2 regions of the Desulfovibrio legallii genome follow, and region 2 is predicted to be linked to the other one. Evidence: riboswitches for the same ligand, from Rfam matches in the RefSeq annotation. Region 2 holds a riboswitch; the other holds the start of a gene.
What was found. A riboswitch is a leader RNA that binds a small molecule or an ion and turns the genes downstream of it on or off. The one in region 2 is predicted to bind cobalamin.
Positions count from the first base shown of each region.

Region 1 (9,762 bases), on a different contig from region 2:
CTTGCCGCCGGCGCAGTACGGCGGCGCGCGCAAGCGGGTCTTCATCGGGCTCATGCTGGGTTCGTGTCTGTTGCTGTGCCTGGCGCTGGCAGTGTTTTTGATTTTGCCCTGGACGGGGTTTCTGGGGGTGCGGCACTGGCTGCCGGCAGTGAGCGTCAGCGTGGCGGCGGCGGCCATGCTGGCGGTTTTGGGGCTGTGCCTGAGCCTGGTTTTTCATATCTATACGGGGCGGCCTTTGCCGGGCGGCGGCGGCGTGCGGCACATGACGGTGCGGCTGTTTTTTCCGCTCATGGAGATGCTGGCCAAGCTGGTGGGTCTGGACCGGGCGGCGGTGCGGCGGTCGTTTGTCAAGGTCAACAACGAAATGGTGCTGGCGGCGCGCGAACCGGTGCGGCCGGAGCAACTGCTGGTGCTCTTGCCCCATTGCCTGCAGCGCAGCGCCTGCCCACACCGGTTGATGCACAATGCGGACCACTGCCGCCGCTGCGGGGCCTGCCCGGTAGGGGCGCTGCTGGACCTGCGCGACGCCTACGGGGTGCGGCTAGCCATTGCCACGGGCGGCACCATTGCCCGGCGCATCGTGGTCCAGGCCCGGCCGCGCTGCATTATTGCCGTGGCCTGCGAACGCGACCTGACCTCCGGCATTCAGGACAGTTACCCTGTCCCTGTGTTTGGCGTGCTTAACGAGCGGCCCCACGGCCCCTGCCTGGACACTTTGGCGCCGCTGGACGCCATTGAGGCCGCCATCAGGCTGTTTCTGGGGCTGGGCCCTGCGCCGGGCCGGATGGTTGCCGGGTCTGTGGCGGCGGCAAGCAGCGCGCCGGGGAGCAAATAATGGGTTTTCCAAAAGGGTTCGGCAAGTTGCGGGTTACGGCCCGCAATGCGGCTTTGCGGACTTTGCTGCTGACGGACGCGGGTATGCCCGTGCAGGCGGCCCTGGATATGGCCTTAGGTGCGGCCCCGCACGCCCCTGCGGGACAGGTTGGCAGTGCAGCCTTTGGCACGGCTTTGGCGGCGCGGGACCGGCATTTGTGCGCAGAACTGGCTTACGGCTGTCTGCGGGCGGAAATCCGCATTGATTATGTGCTGGGACGGGTATTGCCCAGGCCAGGAGGTCTGCCGCGCCCCTTGCGGCACATTTTGGCTTTGGGGGTCTATGGACTGCTGCTGCAGGACAGAACGCCCCCCCACGCCGTGCTGCACGAGGCCGTGGAACAGGCGCGGACCCTGTACGGACCACGGCTGGCCGGTCTGACCAACGGCGCGTTGCGTTCCGTGCAGCGCTTGGGAGAAGCCCCGCGCCATGAGGATTTTTACCGTCAGGGGGCGGCGGACCCGCTGGGCGCGCTGGCCCTGTTCTGCGCGGCTCCGGACTGGCTGGCCCGGCTCTGGGCGCGGGCCTATGGCGAAGCGGACGCGGCCCTGTTGTTGCGGCGTTCCTGCGGCCGCCCCTGGAGTGGACTGCGGGTCAATGCCCGCCGCCCTGAAGGCGCCGCCTTGCTGACGGCCTTGCGCGCCCTGCCCGGCGCGGCGGCCGTGGGCGATTGGGGCGTGGCCTTGGGGCCGGGGGAGCTGCCGGAAAGCGTGATGGATCGGCCGTTAGCCCACTGGCAGGCCCAGGGGGCGCTTTCGTTTCAGTCCGCAGGGTCGCAGCGCGTCCTTGCGGCCTTGGACCTGTACGCGCTGGAGGGCCCGGTGTGGGACATGTGCGCGGGCTACGGCGGCAAAACTGCGGCTTTGCTGGAGCGCGGCGTGGCCGTGGGCCTTTGTACGGACAGCAGCTTCGGGCGACTGCGGGCCCTGCCGGGGCACTGCGCTCGTCTGGGTCTGCACCTGCCGTCCGTGTGCCTGCCGCCCGTGTGCCTAGCGGACGCCGCGCGTCCGCCCCTGGCCCGCTGGCCCGGCTCTGTGCTGCTGGACGCGCCCTGTTCCGGCCTGGGCGTGCTGGCCCGTCGGCCGGACATCCGGCGTCGGGGGCCGGAGCGCCTGGCGGCGCTGACCGCCCTGCAAGGCCGGTTACTGGAGCGGGCAGCTGCCTTGCTGGAGCCTGGCCGCTGCCTGGCCTACATCACCTGCACCCTCAACCCCGACGAAAACGAGGGGGTCGTGGCAGGCCTGTTGCGGCAACATCCCGACCTGCGCCTGGAACAGCGCTGGCAGACCCCTCACGACCATCCTTGGCTGGAAGGCATGTTTGGCGCGCTGCTGCGGCGGCGGGCATAGGGCGAATACTTTGCGGGGGAGGGGACTTTTTTACTAAAAAGCGTCCCCTCCCCCGCACGTCCTTCCTCACAAAAACTTTCCCCTGCCGCAAGGCGGGAGAAAGTTTTTGCAGGGTGCAGAAAGGATTTGTTACTGCTTTCTGGGTTCCTTGGTCAGGTCGTCGGAGGCGCTTTTGGCGTGCTGCACCAGCAGGGCGCGGGCGCCGGGCACCTGGCCCAGACCCTTAAGGTTGGCGGTCACCTTGAAGCCCGCGGCCTTGAGCTGAGAGGCCCAGGAATCGGCTTCGTCTCCGGCCAGGTCGTTGCGGGCATGGTCGCCGGCCACCAGCATGAGCGGCGCGATGACCACAGACTTGACCTTGGCGGCCTTAAGTTCTTTGAGCAGGTCGTCGAAGCTGCGTTCGCCTTCTACTGTGGCCATGAAAACATGTTTGTCCTGGTTGTGGAACAGGGCGCGCACGCCTTCAAAGGTCAGGCCGGCGCGGCCGTGTTCCTGGCCGTGCCCCATGAGGACAAGGGCGGCGTTTTTGCCGCGCAGGGCCTTGGTGTCCTCAAGAATGGCGGAGGCCAAGGCCTGGGCGTCGGCTTCAGATTCAAGCATGGGGCGGCCCAGATAGACGGCCTCAAAACGGCCGGGATTTTTTTGCAGGTCAATGAGCACGGCGCGTTCCAGAGCGGAAAATTCTTCGCCGGCCATGACGTGCAGGGACTGCACGCGCACTACTTTTACGCCGTCTTTGGCGAGTTTGGCGAGGCCGTCGCTGATGCCGCCCACAGGGCGGCCCTGAGCGGCGATTTTTTTGCGGATGATCTGCGAGGTATAGGCCCAGACCACAGGCTGGCCGGGGAAGGCCTGTTTAAACTCCTGGTCCACGGCCTGCATGGCGGGCAGGGCTTCGGGCACGCTGGTGCCGAAGGCCACCAGCAGAACGCCCTGCTGGGGCGCGTCGGCGGCGTGGGGCGCGGCGGGCGCGGCCAGGGCCGCAAGGAGCAGGAGCAGAAGCAGGAACAGACGGGAGCCCGCAAAGGGCGAAAAACGCGGCATGGCAACCTCCTCAATGGCGCGTTGACAGGTTGAAAAAGGGCATAAACGCCCAGCGGGTATTCGGACTTGAGGGGTTGGCCTCGGCTTCGCCTTCACCGCTTGCGCGACTGGCTGTCGCGCGCCTGCCGGGCTGCCCGACGGACGCGAAGAAGCCTTGTACCCTCTTACCGCAGCGCGACTGTTTCCGATTTGCACGGAATTCCCCGCAGCGCAAAACAGACCGTCTTTGCCGAAACATTTCAGCAAGGACGGCGCAATGCCGGGGCGCATGGCGCCGCATAAACGCGCCCGCGCCCGCCTGACGGACGGCCGCGGGCGGCAGCCTTCCGGGCACTACAGGCGTGACTGTTCTTACCGCAGAGGATACTAGGCCGGGGCAAAAGTCAAGGCCGGCGGCCTGCGCTGGAGCCGTTTTTTTGGCTTCCTGTGCCCATTTGCGCGGATTTTCCCTTGTTCTTTTGGTAAAATCCTGCTACTAAGTCAACCTCCCTGGTTGGGGGAAATCATGTTTGGAGGCTGGACATATGGCAGGTTTGGAAACCGGGCACGACAGCGAAATCAATTTCGAAAGCGCCCTTGAAAACTATCTCAATCCCGATTTTGGCGACCTTGAGGAAGGCTCCATCACCAAGGGCGAGATTGTCCGCGTGGACGACGACACGGTGCTGGTGGACGTGAACTTCAAGTCCGAGGGGCAGATCCCCGCGGCAGAGTTCCGCGATCCCGCCGGCAACATGACCGTCAAGGTGGGCGACAAGGTGGACGTCTATGTGGTTCGCAAGAACGAAAACGACGGCACCATCACCCTTTCCTTTGAGAAGGCCAAGCGCATGCAGGTCTTTGACCAGCTCGAGGCCGTGCAGGAGACCAACAAGGTCATCAAAGGCCACATTGTGCGCCGCATCAAGGGCGGCTACACGGTGGATATCGGCGGGGTGGAGGCGTTTTTGCCCGGTTCGCATGTGGACCTGCGCCCGGTGCCCGATATGGACGCCCTGGTCAACCAGGAGTTCGAGTTCCGCGTGCTCAAGATCAACCGTCGCCGCAGCAACGTCATTGTTTCGCGGCGCGTGCTGCTTGAGGAAGAGCGCGACTCCAAGCGGCAGGAGCTGCTGCGCACCCTGGCCGAAGGCCAGATTGTGCAGGGCAAGGCCAAAAACATCACCGAATATGGCGTGTTTGTGGACCTGGGCGGTCTGGACGGCCTGCTGCACATCACGGACATGAGCTGGAAGCGCATCCGCCATCCCAAGGAAATGATCACCATCGGTCAGGATCTGACCCTCAAGGTGCTTTCCTTTGACCGTGAAACCAACAAAGTTTCTCTGGGCCTCAAACAGCTGGTGCCCGATCCGTGGCAGGACATCTCCGCCCGCTTCCCCGAAGGGGCCAAATGCACCGGCAAGGTCACCAATCTGGTGGACTACGGCGCTTTTGTGGAACTGGAGCCCGGCGTGGAAGGCCTGGTGCACATCTCTGAAATGTCCTGGACGCGCAAGCTGCGTCATCCTTCCCAGATGGTCCACACCGGCGACGAGGTGGACGTGGTCATTCTGGGCGTGGACGGCGACAAAAAACGCATCAGCCTCGGCATGAAGCAGGTGCGGCCCAACCCCTGGGAACTGGTGGCCGAAAAGTACCCCGAAGGCACCATCCTTGAGGGCGTCATCAAGAACATTACCGAATTCGGCATGTTCATCGGCATTGAGGACGGCATCGACGGCCTCATCCACGTTTCCGACATTTCCTGGACCAAAAAGGTGCGCCACCCCAACGAGCTGTACAAGGTGGGCGACACCGTGCAGGCCAAGGTGCTGACCGTGGATCAGGAAAACGAAAAGTTCACCCTGGGCGTCAAGCAGCTGGTGGACGACCCCTGGGGCCATGTGCCCAACACCTACCCTGTGGGCTGCACGGTCAAGGGCATTGTGACCAACATCACCGACTTCGGCCTGTTTGTGGAGGTTGAAGAAGGCATTGAAGGCTTGGTGCACGTTTCCGAGCTTTCCAGCAAAAAAGTCAAGTCGCCTGCTGAAATGTACAAGGAAGGCCAGGAAATTCAGGCCAAGGTCATCCATGTGAGCGCCGAAGAGCGCCGCCTGGGGCTTTCCATTAAGCAGATCAAGGACGAGGACGACCGTCGCAAGCCCAAGGAATTCCATTCCGGACCGCAGGAAGCGGGCCAGAGCCTGGGCGATCTGCTCAAGCAGAAGTTTGAAGAAAGCGAAAACAACAGCTAGACCGCAGCGGCGCGCCACCGGCGTGCCACCGGTGCAGAACATATCCAAGAGGCGCGCCACCGGCGCGCCTCTTGGCATACCCCCCTTTCTTCATCTTTTTTCCCGCCCCGCGCGCCCCGCGCGCCCGTCGCAACTACAGCCAACGCCGCAGGAGGTCTGCATGTCCCCCCACACCATCGGTTCCCGCATCAGGGTTTTTCGTGAAGAACGCGAGATGGACCTGCCCACCCTGGCCCAGCATACGGGCTTGGCCGAAGCGTATCTGGAAAAGCTGGAAAACAATGCCATCTACCCTTGTATCGGTCCCCTGCAAAAGGTGGCTCGTGCTCTGGGCGTGCGTCTGGGCACCTTTTTGGACGACCAGTTCAGCCGCGACCCCATTGTGAGCAGCATCCAGAATGAAGGCGAGGCCGATGAGGCCCTGCATACCGGGCGCATTCCCCGGCCCAGTTATGTCTATCACGCCTTGGGCAAGGGCAAGAACGACCGTAATATGGAGCCCTTCCACATCCGTATTTTTCCGGACGGCGGTGAGCGCAAGACGACCTCGCACGAAGGCGAGGAATTTATTCTGGTGCTCAAGGGTCAGCTTCTGGTGGTGTACGGACGCGAAGCCCATATGCTCAAGCCCGGCGAAACCATCTACTACAATTCCATTGTGCCCCACTATGTGGGCGCGGCCGGCGACGAGCCAGTGGAGATTCTGGCCGTCACCTACAATCCCTAGAGCATTTAACACTTGAAATGCTCGCTTACGACAGGCAAGAGCCTGCCTTCTCGCATTTCGTGGCAAGGATTTTCAAGAAAATTCTTGCCGAACAGTTAGCTCATTTCATTCGCTAACTGCTCTAGACAACGCCATTCCGGGGCCTTTGCCCCGCGCAACGGCAGCGGCGTAAACTCGATTTACTGATCCCCCACAAGGATGCCTCAGGAGGAAAGCATGGACGAAAAAGTGCGTGAGCGCCAGGCGCAGTTTGAGCTGCGCGAGTGGACCCTGGGGCAGATTCTGGACCACACGGTGGCGCGGTATCCGGACAATGAGGCCGTTGTCTATGCGGACCGCAGCTACCGCCAGACCTGGCGTGAATTCGGGGAAATGGTGGACCGTTTTGCCAAGGGGCTCATGGCCCTGGGCGTGGAAAAGGGCGAAAAGGTGGCGGTGTGGGCCACCAATGTGCCCTACTGGGTGGCCCTGCAGTTTGCCACAGCCAAGATCGGGGCTGTGCTCATTACAGTGAACACCAACTACCGCGAGCACGAGCTGCGCTATCTGCTTACCCAGTCCGAATGCGAGAACGTCTTTCTTATTGATAGCCTGCGCGACCACGACTATCTGGAAACCTTCTACCGCATTGCCCCGGAGCTGCGCTTTCAGTCCCACGATTCTTTTGTCTGCAAAAATCTGCCGCACCTCAAGCGGGTTTTTTTTCTGGGTGCTGAAAAGCACCGGGGCATGTATTCCGTGCCTGAGGTTCTGGCGCTGGCCGATATGGTGGACGACGCGGACTATCTGGCCCGTCAGGCCTCCCTGGACCCCTGGGACGCCATCAACATGCAGTACACTTCAGGCACCACGGGTTTTCCGCGCGGGGTCATGCTCACGCATGTGGGCGTGGGCCTCAACGGCTACTGGATAGGCAAACACCAGAATTTCGGCCCCAACGACCGCGTCTGCCTGCCCGTGCCCCTGTTCCACTGCTTTGGCTGCGTGCTGGGCGTTTCGGCCTGCGTCAACCACGGGGCCACCATGGTCATCCTGGAATCCTTCAATGCGCTCAAGGTGCTGGCCGCTGTGGACAGCGAACACTGTACGGCCCTCTATGGCGTACCCACCATGTTTCTGGCCGAACTGGAACACAAGCTCTTCAAGCGTTTTGACGTCTCTCACCTGCGCACAGGCATCATGGCCGGATCCGTCTGCCCGGAACCTCTCATGCGCCGCGTGGTGGAGGACATGAATATGAAAGAGATCACCATCTGCTACGGCCTTACGGAAGGCTCGCCGGTCATGACGCAATCGGACATCCACGACCCCCTGCCCCTGCGCTGTGAAACCGTGGGCTGCGCCATGCCCGGCATTGAGGTGCGCGTGGGCGACCCGCAAACCTGCGAGGAACTGCCCCGCGGCCAGGTGGGCGAAATCCTTTGTCGCGGCTACAATGTCATGAAGGGCTACTACAATATGCCCGAAGCCACGGCCGCCGCCATCAGCCCAGAAGGCTGGCTGCACTCCGGCGATTTGGGCGTCATGGACGAAAACGGTTATCTGCGCGTCACGGGCCGCATCAAGGATATGATCATCCGCGGCGGCGAAAACGTCTACCCGCGCGAGGTGGAAGAATACCTCCTGAGCATGCCCGGCGTGCTGGACGTGCAGGTGGTGGCCGTGCCCAGCCGTAAATACGGCGAAGAAGTGGGCGCGTTTGTCATCCCCCGTCCCGGCGTGGACATCCGCCCCGAAGATGTGCGTGATTTCTGCCGCGGCAAAATCGCCTGGTTCAAGATCCCCAAATATGTAGAAATAATTACCGGTTTTCCACTCACTGCCAGCGGCAAAATCCAGAAGTACAAGCTGCGCGAAATGGCCGCCGCGCGCTGGCCTGAAGCTATGCAGGAAAAAAAGTAGTGCGCCTTCAGTGAAAAGATACCCGGCGATTTTTCCGCACGCCCCCCAACCGGCTATTCTGGACAGCCGCCCCGCACACTGGCATACTGCCTGCCTTTCAGGCAGGCAAATTGGCGTAGAGGACTGCGCGCGCACTGCACAAACCAACGCTGCCAATGCCGCCCCCGCTTCAGGGCGTTGCAACGTTGCAATGCCCTGGCGGTTGCGTAAGCAGACGCCCGCCGTGGAGGCGCAAGCGCACGTTATTTGCGTGCTTAAACGCCGGGACAAGCGTGCTGTAAACTTTGAGAATATGTATTCTCAAGGGTAATCTGCTCCGGGGGGCAGCAAGGCCCCGTGCTCCGTGAGGACGTTTTATGGACATCGTGGCCGACGTGGTGGGCACCAGCATCAAAATTTACGCGCTCATGACGCCGCCGGCGGTTTTGAGCGCCTTTATCAGCGGCACCCGCACCTTTGATCGCAGGCAAAAGGCCGCCGTGGCCGCCAAAACCTCCACGGCCATCTTCTGTATCGGCGTGACGCTTTTTCTGTTCGGGCCGCACCTGTTTGCGCTTTTCGGCTTTACCCTGGACGCCTTTCGCATTGGCGCGGGCGTGCTGCTTTTTCTTACCGCCGTTTCCCTTATGAACGATGACGGCAAGGAAGTGACCGCAGGCAAGGACGGCGACATCAGCGTGGTGCCCCTGGCCATTCCCCTGGGCATGGGCCCGGCCTCCATCGGTGCGGTCATGGTTATGGGCGCTTCGGCCAAGGGGCTGGAGCAGACCCTGGTAGGGGTGCTCTCCTTGCTTCTGGCCGCCTTGGGCATGTTTGTGCTGCTGCGCATGGCCGATACGGTGGTGCGCGCCCTGCACCGCACGGGCATTGCCGTGCTTTCCAAACTTACGGGCCTGCTGCTGGCGGCCATTGCCGCCCAGGTAATTTTTACGGGCATCCGCGCCTTTCTGGGCTAAGTTCGCCCTTGCGTGTGGGGCCATAATCCACATCCGAACGGAGGAAACGGCATGAGCCTTCTGGAAACCATTTTCCGGCCAGCGGCCAAGGGCAGCACAGTACGGCGGGAGCTGCTGGCAGGGCTGACCAGCTTTATGGCCATGTGCTACCTCATTTTTGTGGTGCCCAACATGCTGGCCGACGCGGGCATGCCCAGAGATGGGGCCGTGGCCGCCACCATCTGGGTGACCGTTATTGCCACGCTGATCATGGGCCTGTGGGCGCGCTTTCCTGTGGGGGTGGCGCCGGGTCTGGGCATTACCGCCTTTTTTGCCTACTACGTCTGCGGCCCGGCGGGCTACACCTGGCAGACGGGCCTGGGCGCGGTATTCATTTCCGGCGTGGTCTTTCTGCTTCTGACCGTGACCCGCGTGCGTCAGATGATCATTGACGCCGTGCCCATGGATCTCAAATACGCCATTGTGGTCGGCATCGGAGCCTTTATCGCCTTTATCGGCATGAAGAGCTGCGGCATCGTGGTGAACAGCCCCTCCACCTTTGTGACCCTGGGCAATCTGGCCCAGCCCGCCACGCTGCTCTCGGTAGCAGGGATATTCCTTATCGGCGGGCTACTGGCGCTCAACGTGCCCGGCGCCATGATCATCGGCATTCTGGTTGTGACCCTTGCGG
Region 1 is NZ_SIXC01000004.1:88,439-98,200, forward strand. It holds gene EB812_RS04020 (DUF116 domain-containing protein) at 1-835, shown strand, start outside; gene EB812_RS04025 (RsmB/NOP family class I SAM-dependent RNA methyltransferase) at 835-2,223, shown strand; gene EB812_RS04030 (sirohydrochlorin cobaltochelatase) at 2,353-3,267, opposite strand; cobalamin riboswitch at 3,302-3,503, opposite strand; gene EB812_RS04035 (30S ribosomal protein S1) at 3,792-5,507, shown strand; gene EB812_RS04040 (helix-turn-helix domain-containing protein) at 5,668-6,234, shown strand; gene EB812_RS04045 (AMP-binding protein) at 6,451-8,136, shown strand; gene EB812_RS04050 (MarC family protein) at 8,493-9,092, shown strand; gene EB812_RS04055 (NCS2 family permease) at 9,144-9,762, shown strand, end outside.
Region 1: it holds a riboswitch for cobalamin, as region 2 does, so the genes downstream of both, EB812_RS04030 (sirohydrochlorin cobaltochelatase) here and EB812_RS08255 (FecCD family ABC transporter permease) in region 2, are expected to answer to the same signal.

Region 2 (9,762 bases):
GGCCGTTACCGCCGGGGAGGCCTGGGGCGTCACGGCCTGGGCAGACTGCGGGGCTGGCGGCGTTGCGGCGGCGGACAGCGACTGCGCCGACTGGGGGGGCAGGATGGGCACCACACGGTAGCCGGTTTTGCGGCCGCCCGCCGTGCGGACTTCATACACCCTGTTGTTGAGCCGGGCCGTCTGACTGTTCAGCGCGCCCACGCTCTGCTCCAGGGCTGTCAGCCGCCTGTCCATGGTCTGGAGGCGTTTTTCCTGCTCGTCCTGCGCCGCTGTACGCGCCTTTCCGGCGCAGCCGACCAAGGCAAGCAAGCCGACCAGGACCGCGGCCAAAGAAAAATATTTCATACCCGAAAGTCTCCGCAAAAAGTTGCGCCGCCCGCGTGACCACGCCAGTACGCCCGCCAGGCGGCCCCGTATGGCGCTTCCGCGCGCCCGGCCCTTGCGGCCAGGGCAATTTTCAGGCAAAAACAGGCGTGTCCCTTTTTTTGAACATAGCGCACCAGCACTGACCAACGCAAGACCGTAAGGAGGAGGCATGAGCATTTCCATCCCGGCGCGGGAACCTTCGGGCGGTGCCCGATGAACGTCTTTCAGGACATTCTGGCGGCGGGCGAAGTCTGGATGCAGGCCCTGCGCCAATTGCTGGCGGGGCATCCCCTGGTGCAGTCCGGCCTGGATGCCGTTGCCCTGGCGGCGGCCCTGACGGCCCTGGCGGCCTTTGCGGGCCTGGGTGTGATTTCCGGCACGGCGCGCCTGCTGGCGGTTACGCGGCGGCGCGCGTCCTATGAAAAATGCGCCCGGCAGCTGGCCCTGCTGGCCCTGGCGCTGGGCTGGCCCCTGCTGGTGGGCGGCCGCATCTGGCTTTTTTTTGCCCACGATTCCTACACGCCCGACTCCCTGCCCGCCTTTATGGCGGAAATGGCCTGGATTCTGCTGGGGCTGTCCGTACTGGTAAGCAGCCTCTACTTCTCGCTCTGGAAGTTTCTGCCCAAGCTGCCCGTGCTCCACGCGGCCCTGGGCATTATCAGCGGTCTGCAGGGTTGGTTCGCCCTGGCAGCCACCCTGGCGGCCGCACGCCTGCAGGCGGCTTTTGTGCGGCCCGACGCGGCCAGCCTTACCCTGGGCGATATTTTTCTGCCGGGCTGGTTCTCCCCCTTCTGGTGCGCCTTGTATGCCAGCCTGCCCCTGATCCTGGGCCTGGCCGGCGGGGCGGGCGCGCTTTGGCTCGCCCTGCGCCGCCGGCGCGATGACTTTGGCCGGGACCACTACAATGTCATGATCCCCTGGTGCGCCGTGTGGGCCCGCCACGCCTGGGCGCTGTTCTGGCTTTTCCTGCTTTTTGCCGCCGGACTGACCATACAGGCGCACCGGCAGACCGGGGCCTTCACCACCCTGGACGCCCTGTGGGAAAGCGGCCGTCTGCTGCTCTGGCTCGCGCCCGCGGCGCTCTGGACCGTGGTCAGCCGCAGCGCCGCGCCCCTGCGCCACAAGCCCACGCTGATCCTGGCCCTGCTGCTGGCCATGACCTGCCTGCCCTTCTACTTTTTTACGGGCATCACCGCCATCACTCTGGTCCGGCCCTGATCCGGAAACGTCGGGCCCCCGGCCGAAGGGATAGGGAAGCGCCGCGCCCACGGCATTGACAGCCCCCTGCCCCGCGCCTACAGTGACCACGGTTACGGTAGCCGGGTTTTGCCCGGCTTGAAAAGGGAATCCCGTGCAAAACGGGAGCGGACCCGCCGCCGTAAGGCCCGTATACCGCGCTTCTTCATGTGCCACTGGCAACGGGAAGGCCGAAGCGCGGGGGCCAAGCCGGAAGACCTGCCGTAGCCCGGACCGTGCCGTACGTCACGGCCCGGTGGGCGGCGCAGGCCGCCGCGGCAACGGGTTTTTGCCGGCAGGAAAGAGGAAATACGGGCCTCTTCCCTCTGCGTGCGCGCGGACGGAAGAGGCTTTTTTTATGACCGCACGGGCGGCCTTCAGAGCAGCGCCATGACCGCACGGCACACATCCTCCGTACCTTCCGCCAAACACCGCCTCCGCTGGACGGCCTTTGCCCTCCTGACGGGCCTCTGGCTTTGTTCCCTGCCCTTGGCCTGCCTGCCGGGGCCCGCCCCCTATGCGGCGCGGGAAGTGCTGTCCGCCTTGGCGGGCGCGCTGGGGCTCGGCCCCTTGCCCCCCGACAGCGCCCTCAACCTGGTGGTGGGCGACATCCGCCTGGCGCGGGTGGTGCTGGCAGCCCTCTGCGGCGGGGCTCTGGCTGTGGCCGGCGTGGCCCTGCAGGGAGTGTTGCGCAATCCCCTGGCCGACCCCTTTACCCTGGGGGTTTCCGCCGGGGCGGCCTTCGGGGCCAGCCTGGCCATCGCCCTGGGCGGCCGACTGACGGATTTTTTCCCCGCCCTGGGGCCACACCCGGCGGCCCTGGTGGCTCCGGCGGCCTTGGCCGGCGCGCTTCTGGCCCTGGCCGGAGCGCTCTGGCTGGGACGTGGACGCGGGGGCTGGCGCAAAGAAAGCGTAGTGCTGGCGGGCATTGCCGTGGCCGCCTTTCTGGGCGCGCTGGTGGCCCTGGTCAAGGCCCTTAATGAGGAATCCGTCACCAGCATCGTCTTCTGGATTATGGGTTCCCTGCAAGGTCGGGGCTGGGACAGCCTGCCCTTGCTGCTCGCCACCCTGCTGCCGGGCCTGCTGGCCGTCGGCCTGGGCTGGAGGGCGCTGGACGTGCTGGCGCTCGGCGACGAGCAGGCCGCGCAGCTGGGTCTGGCCGTGGCCCGCGCGCGCTTCTGGCTTTTGGCCGGAGCCAGCTGCATGACGGCGGGCTGCGTGGCCGTGGCCGGAGTTATCGGTTTTGTGGGCCTGGTGGTGCCGCATGTGCTGCGGCTTTTGCTGGGCGGCGGGCACGGCCCGCTGCTGGTCGGAGCCTTTCTGGGCGGCGGCGTGCTGCTGGTCTGGGCCGACGTGCTGGCCCGCTGCGTGCTGGACGGCGGGCAGGAACTGCCCGTGGGCGTGGTCACGGCCCTGCTGGGCGGGCCCTTTTTCGCCCTGCTGGTGCGGGGGCGCTGATGTACGGCCCCACTGCCCCCGCGCGGGACGCCGCCGGAGACGCCCTGCGCCGTGACGCCCAGGACGCCCCCCTGCTGGCCGTGACGGATCTTGTGGCGGGCTACGGCCGCCGTCCTGTGCTGCAGGGCCTGACCTTTTGCCTGCGGGCCGGAGAATGCGCGGCCCTGCTGGGTCCCAACGGCAGCGGCAAGACCACGCTGCTGCGCGCGCTTTCAGGCGTGCTGGCCCCCTGGAGCGGGGAGGTGCGTCTGGCCGACCGGCCCCTGGCAAGCCTGCGGCCCCGGGAACGGGCCCGGCGGGTGGCCGTGGTGCCGCAGCGCGGCCCTTGCCCGGAGGATCTGACGGCACGGGAAATGGTCCTCCTGGGGCGCTACGCCCATCTTTCCCCCTGGGGCTGGTATGGCCCCGGGGACCACAGGGCTGCGGACTGCGCCCTGGCCGCCACGGACACGACAGGGCTGGCCCACCGCCGGCTGCATGAGCTTTCTGGCGGCGAACTGCAAAGGGTGCTGTTGGCCAGAGCCCTGGCGCAGGAAAGCCCTCTGCTGCTGCTGGACGAGCTGGCCGCCGGTCTGGACCTGGCCCGCATGACCGGACTGTTTGACTTGCTGGAACGCCGCCGCGCCGCCGGAGCCTGCGTGCTCATGGCCGTGCACGACTGCAACCTGGCCGCCCTGTACGCCACGCGGCTGCTGGGCCTGCGGGAAGGCCGCCTAGCCTTTGACGGCCCCGTGCGGCAGGTTTTTACCGAGGAGAACCTCAGTGCGCTGTACCAAACGCCCGTTACCGTGCTGCCCCACCCCCTGTGGGGCCTGCCCCAGGCCCTGTCCGCCCGCGCACGCGGGCCGTGGGCCGCGCCCCACGCCGCCGCCCCTGCTGCGGCCGCATCTGTTGACACTGCTCCTGCCGGCAGCGCTGCTGACGCTTCTGCTCTGCGCTCCCACCGGCCCGGCCCTGGCGGCGGACGCGACCCCCACGCCACAAACGTCCCCGGCAACAACACCCGCTTCGCCAAAAACTGAAGTCGGCACAACGGCCGCCGCGCCCATTGAGATTACGGACCACACGGGCCATGTGCTGCGCCTGGAGCATCCGGCCCGGCGCATCATCGCCCTGTACGGGGCGTACAACGAACTGCTGCTGGCCCTGGGCGCGGGCGACCGCATTGTGGCCCGCACCGCGGCCGACGCCGCCCTGCCGGAGCTGGCGGCCCTGCCGGCCATCGGCACACACATGCGCCCCAATGCCGAACTTGTTCTGACGCAGAAGCCGGATCTGGTGCTGCAGATGTCCGGGCGGGAAGAGGCGCAGGTCTTTACGGAAAACCTCCGCAGCCTGGGCCTGCCCGTGCTTACCTTTCAGATGGATTCCTTTGCAGACATGCTTGCGGTGACGCAGGCCCTGGGCCGCCTTACGGGCCTGGAAGACCGGGCCGCCGCCCTGGTGCGCGGCTGGCGGGCGCGGCTGGAGGCCTTGCGCCGGTCCACGGCCGGGCGTGCGCCGCTGCGGGTGTTCTACGAGGTGCGCTATCCCAACCTGCTGGGCGCGGGGCAAAAGGGCATTACCAACGAAATCATCGCCTGCGCGGGAGGCGAAAACGTCCTGCACGAGGCCAAAAAACTGGTCCGCTGCAATGAAGAAACCCTCATCGCGGCAGATCCGGACGTCTATCTTGTACAGCGCGGCCCCATGAATCCGGACCCGGAACCTCCGGCTCGTCGACCGCACTTCGCGGGCCTGCGCGCCGTGCGTGAAGGCCGGGTGCTGCTGGTGGACGAAGCCCGCTACGCCAGGCCCGGCCCCCGCGCCGTGGACGCGGCGGAAGAACTGGCGCACTGGCTGCACGCCGCCCCCCGGCCCTGAAGGCCGCAACATTTCTACCATACATGACGGAATATTACATGACCGGAACCCTTTACGGCCTGGGCGTGGGCCCCGGCGCACCGGATTTGCTAACCCTGCGGGCCGTTAACGTGCTGCGCAACGTGGACGTTATTCTGGCCGCGGCCTCGCCGCGCAACGACTATTCCGCCGCGCTGGAAACCGCCCGCCCCCATCTGCGGCCCGACGTGCGCCTGCTGCGGCTGGAATTTCCCATGACCCGCGACGCGGCCGCGTTGCGCACAGCCTGGGAAACCGCCGCCCGCACCACCAGAGACGTGCTGGAAAGCGGCGCGGACGCGGCCTTTCTGACCATCGGCGACCCCCTGGTTTACAGCACTTTCGGCTATCTGCTGCGCACCCTGCGGACGCTGGCCCCGCACCTGCCCGTGGAGATTGTGCCCGGCGTCACCTCCATCCAGGCCGCCGCCGCCCGCGCGCAAGTGGTGCTCTGCGAAAATGGCGAAACCCTGCGCCTCATCCCCGGCATCAACCGCCAGGACGACCTGACGGCGGCCCTCAAGGACGCGGACACGGCGGTGATCCTCAAGGCCTACCGCAACCTGCCAGCCATCCGCGAGGCCCTGCGCCGCACAGGCCGCCTGAAGGACTGTGTGCTGGCCAGCCTGGTGGAACGGCCGGGCGAACACATCCGCACCGGCCTGCCGGAAAATGACGCCACCCCGCCCTACATGTCCCTGATCCTGAGCCGCAAACCCACGGATGCAGAGGGCTGATGGCCCGGAGCAGCGCCCCGACTTTAGAGCAGTTAGCGAATGAAATGAGCTAACTGCTCTGCAAGGATTTTCTTGAAAATCCTTGCCACGAAATGCGAGAAGGCAGGTTTTTGCCTGCCGTAAGCGAGCATTTCAAGTGTTAAATGCTCTAAAGCGCTGCGGAACAGCGTCGGCAAGGGCGCAGCCTGAGGCATTACGGCCAGGGCATGCAACTTTGCAATGCCCTGGCCGTTGTGCAAACAGCCGCCCGCCGTGGAGGCCAAGCGCAGGTTATTTGCACGGGTAAGCGCCGGAACAGGCAGGTCGTAAACGTTGAAGATGCAGAGCCGCAAAAGTACGTTGCTCAGGGGGTAGGGACGCGATCTGCGCGCAGCCCTGCCCCCTGCGCGGGCGACGCAAGGCGCTGCCTTACGTCAACCTGCCAACACCCTTAAACTTTTCAACAAAATCGACGATTTTTTGAAAAACTCCCTGCTTTTTTTTCAGGTACTGCGGGTTTAGCGGGCTCATCCGTGGCAGAACGTCATTGAGTTCCGTACCGTTTTCACTGGCGAATTCCCGCTTCAGTGAGGCGCTGAGATAGCGCCTGGCTTCCTCCGCATTCAGATTTTCGCTACGGATAAGTTCTTGCGCCTCACGTTGCTGTTCCGCCCTGGCAAAGGTGAAGAAAGCCTCTATCACGCCGGCCTTGTCGCCAAGCTGGTCCAGGTCTGTCTGATTAATAAAATCGACCAGCAAGCTCTCCTTGGCGCGGTTGCCGAGGCTGGCGCGGATCAGGCGGCGCACGTCTTCCACCAGTGCGGTTTTGTCCTTAGTTTTTTTGTTGTTCTCAAAGATCAATTCAAGAATGTAGTCCAGATTGATTTCCTGCGATTTCAGCAAGTCCACTTCAAAGACCACGTCATCCCAGTCAATGGCCGATTTTTCTTTAGCAGCATCCGTTTGTTGCCGACGCTGCCATTCTCTGATGTCATTGTACGCCGAACGATAGTCCTGCAATTTACGTTCAGGCACCACTTTGACGGCCCGTAAGGCGTGCAACTGCGCATCACTTAAATAGTACTTTGCTTTAAATGCCTCCACAGCCGCCGCATTGTTCATATCAACGTATTGCAGGGCCTGCAGAACGGCAAATTCATCGTAGTTTTGCAGGATGTTTTCAACCCGCAGATACTCGCCGAACAGTTTGACAAAAGCCTTTTTGTCTGCCTCTTTTTCAATGGCGTCGGGGTGGGGAAAGTGCTGCTCCAATTCCCGCACCACAGCCACAAAACCACGTCGCGCCTCACCAGTGAGCGCATCGGTAAAGCCCTCCATATATTCCTTGTAGCTTTTTTCCAGCACCACATTTCTGGTGTTGCTGTCGCCGAACAGGGTGATGGCGTCAATGGTGGCCTGCTCCAGATTGCGGAAGGTGACGATATTGCCAAAGGTTTTGGTGGCGTCAAAAATGCGGTTGGTGCGCGAATAGGCTTGCAGCAGGCCGTGGTATCGCAGATTTTTGTCGACAAACAAAGTATTCAGCGTGGGGGCGTCAAAGCCGGTCAGAAACATGCCCACAACAATCAGCAAATCTACTTCCTGATTCTTCACCCGCAAGGCAAGGTCGCGGTAGTAGTTTTGGAAGGCATTGCTCTCCACACTGAAACTCGTTTTGAACAGCGCGTTATAGTCCGCAATGGCCGCACTCAAAAATTCTTTGGCGCTACTGTTCATGGCTGTAACGTCAAAACTTTCATCCGCAATATCACCAATGGCGTCCTGCGCTCCATTGGCTGCGAACGAAAAGATAGTGACCACCTTGAGCGGCTTGTCGCTGTCTTTTTGCAAAACTTTGAAGGAGTTATAATACAGCTTGGCGGCGTCCACGCTGCTTACGGCAAACAGGGCGTTAAAGCCCTTGGCGCCCGGCTGCAGCCGCCGGGTCTTTTGCCGGAAATTGTTCAGAATGTACTGGGTAATTTCACAAATGCGCTCGGGGTGCAGCAGGGCCTGCGCGGTTTCCGCCGCGCCAAGTTTTTTTTCATCCTGTTCGCATTCAATATTCTTGAAGCGCGGGCGCACATCGTTGTAGTCCACCTTGAACTTCAACACCTTTTCATCACGAATAGCGTCGGTGATGACATAAGAATGCAGCTCATGGCCAAAGACGCTGGCGGTGGTTGCCGCGCCCAAAGCATTTTGCGGGAAAATCGGCGTACCCGTAAAGCCAAACTGCATATAAAGTTTAAATTTCTTTTTCAGGTTCTTTTGCGCTTCACCAAACTGACTGCGGTGGCATTCGTCAAAAATGAACACCACCCGCTTGTTATAGACCGGCAGGTCCGCTTCGCATTTCATCAGTTTGTTCAGCTTTTGGATGGTGGTGACGATAATTTTATTGTCGTCTTTATCCAAATTGCGCTTGAGTCCGGCGGTGCTTTCCGAACCATTGACGCTGTCTGGCGAAAAGCGCTGGTATTCCCGCATGGTCTGATAATCAAGGTCCTTGCGGTCCACCACAAAAAAAACCTTGTCGATGAAGTCCAGCTCGGTCGCCAGGCGGGCCGCCTTGAAGCTGGTCAGGGTTTTGCCCGAGCCCGTGGTGTGCCAAATATAGCCGCCCCCCTCGGGTTTACGCCACTGCTTCATCTGGCAGGTGCTGTTGATTTTCCACAAAATGCGTTCTGTGGCCGCGATTTGGTAGGGGCGCATAACCAGCAGGGTGTTGTTCACGTCAAACACGGAATAGCGCAGCAGCACGCTGAGCAAGGTATTTTTTTGGAAAAAAGTGGCGGTAAAGTCCTTCAGGTCTTTGATCAGACTGTTGTCGGCCTTTGCCCAGTTCATGGTAAAGTCAAAGCTGTTTTTGTCGCGCCTGGTGGTATTGGCGAAGTAGCGGGTATCCGTGCCGTTGGAGATGACAAAGATCTGCAGATATTTGAACAGGGAATGCTCGCTGTTGAAGCTCTCCTTGCTGTAACGATGCACCTGATTGAAGGCCTCGCGGATGGCCACGCCGCGTTTTTTGAGCTCTACCTGCACCAGGGGCAGGCCGTTGACCAGGATGGTCACGTCATAACGGTTGGCGTGCGACCCGGTTTGTTCAAACTGGTTGATGACCTGTACCGAGTTGCGGGCAACGTTCTTTTTGTCAAAGAGGCAGATATTCTGGATGTGGCCGTCGTCAAAAACAAAGTCATAGATGTAATCGTCATGAACCTTGCGGGCTTTGTCCACAAGACCGTCGCCGGGCTTGTCCAGCCAGGTTTCCACAAAGCGTTCCCACTCGCCATCCGAAAATTGCACGGTGTTCAAGATTTGCAGCTGCGTGCGCACGTTGGCCAGCAGTTTTTCCGGCGAGTTGAAGCCCGCAGCGTACTCGTAGCCCTGATTTTGCAGATCCTGAACAAGCTCCCGCTCCAGGTCGCTTTCAGTCTGGTAGCTTTCAACAGCCTGCCAGTCGCTTACGTACGTATCGAGAACGATGAAGTTGTTGGATTCGGCTATGGCCTTGAAGTCGTGCATTGCAACCTCGTGGAGATTTGGCCTTTCGAGATGTGTTATCCTGCTGCCTTTTTTGACTTGGGAAAATTGAACAGCATGTCACGATAATATGCGTACTGCTTTTGGCGCAGCTCGATTTCGCGCGGCAGCCCTTCGCTGATGGAGTTGGTGAGGGCGTCGAATTTGTCCAGAATGGCGACGATACGGGCTTGATCGGGGAGTGATGGGAATGGCAAACGCATATTTTCAAAGGTTCCCATGTTGATATTGTCTTGCGCACTGCCAGTACTTTGTGATTGCAACTTATGTTTGAAAGAAGACAAAATATATTCAACATAACTCGAACTGGTTTGCTTCGTATCAGCAATAAATCCTATAACGCTGTCTGGAAAACACGCATCAAAACCAAGAATAGCAGTTTCTGCAATGTTTGCGGCTATTGTTATGCAAAGCGTACCTGTTGGCCATAATTTGCTTTGCTCCAATCCAAAATTGCTATATGTTTGTGTATACTTTGTAATAATATGCGGAGCATTTTTGATATCACCTGTTTGAATAAAAGGGATATTTCCACCATATAGTTTAGGATCGTTTCGTG
Region 2 is NZ_SIXC01000009.1:17,396-27,157, forward strand. It holds gene ybgF (tol-pal system protein YbgF) at 1-345, opposite strand, end outside; gene EB812_RS08250 (hypothetical protein) at 580-1,584, shown strand; cobalamin riboswitch at 1,663-1,843, shown strand; gene EB812_RS08255 (FecCD family ABC transporter permease) at 1,993-3,060, shown strand; gene EB812_RS08260 (ABC transporter ATP-binding protein) at 3,060-4,082, shown strand; gene EB812_RS08265 (ABC transporter substrate-binding protein) at 4,135-4,923, shown strand; gene cobI (precorrin-2 C(20)-methyltransferase) at 4,962-5,678, shown strand; gene EB812_RS08275 (hypothetical protein) at 5,711-6,010, opposite strand; gene EB812_RS08280 (type I restriction endonuclease subunit R) at 6,087-9,185, opposite strand; gene EB812_RS08285 (restriction endonuclease subunit S) at 9,221-9,762, opposite strand, start outside.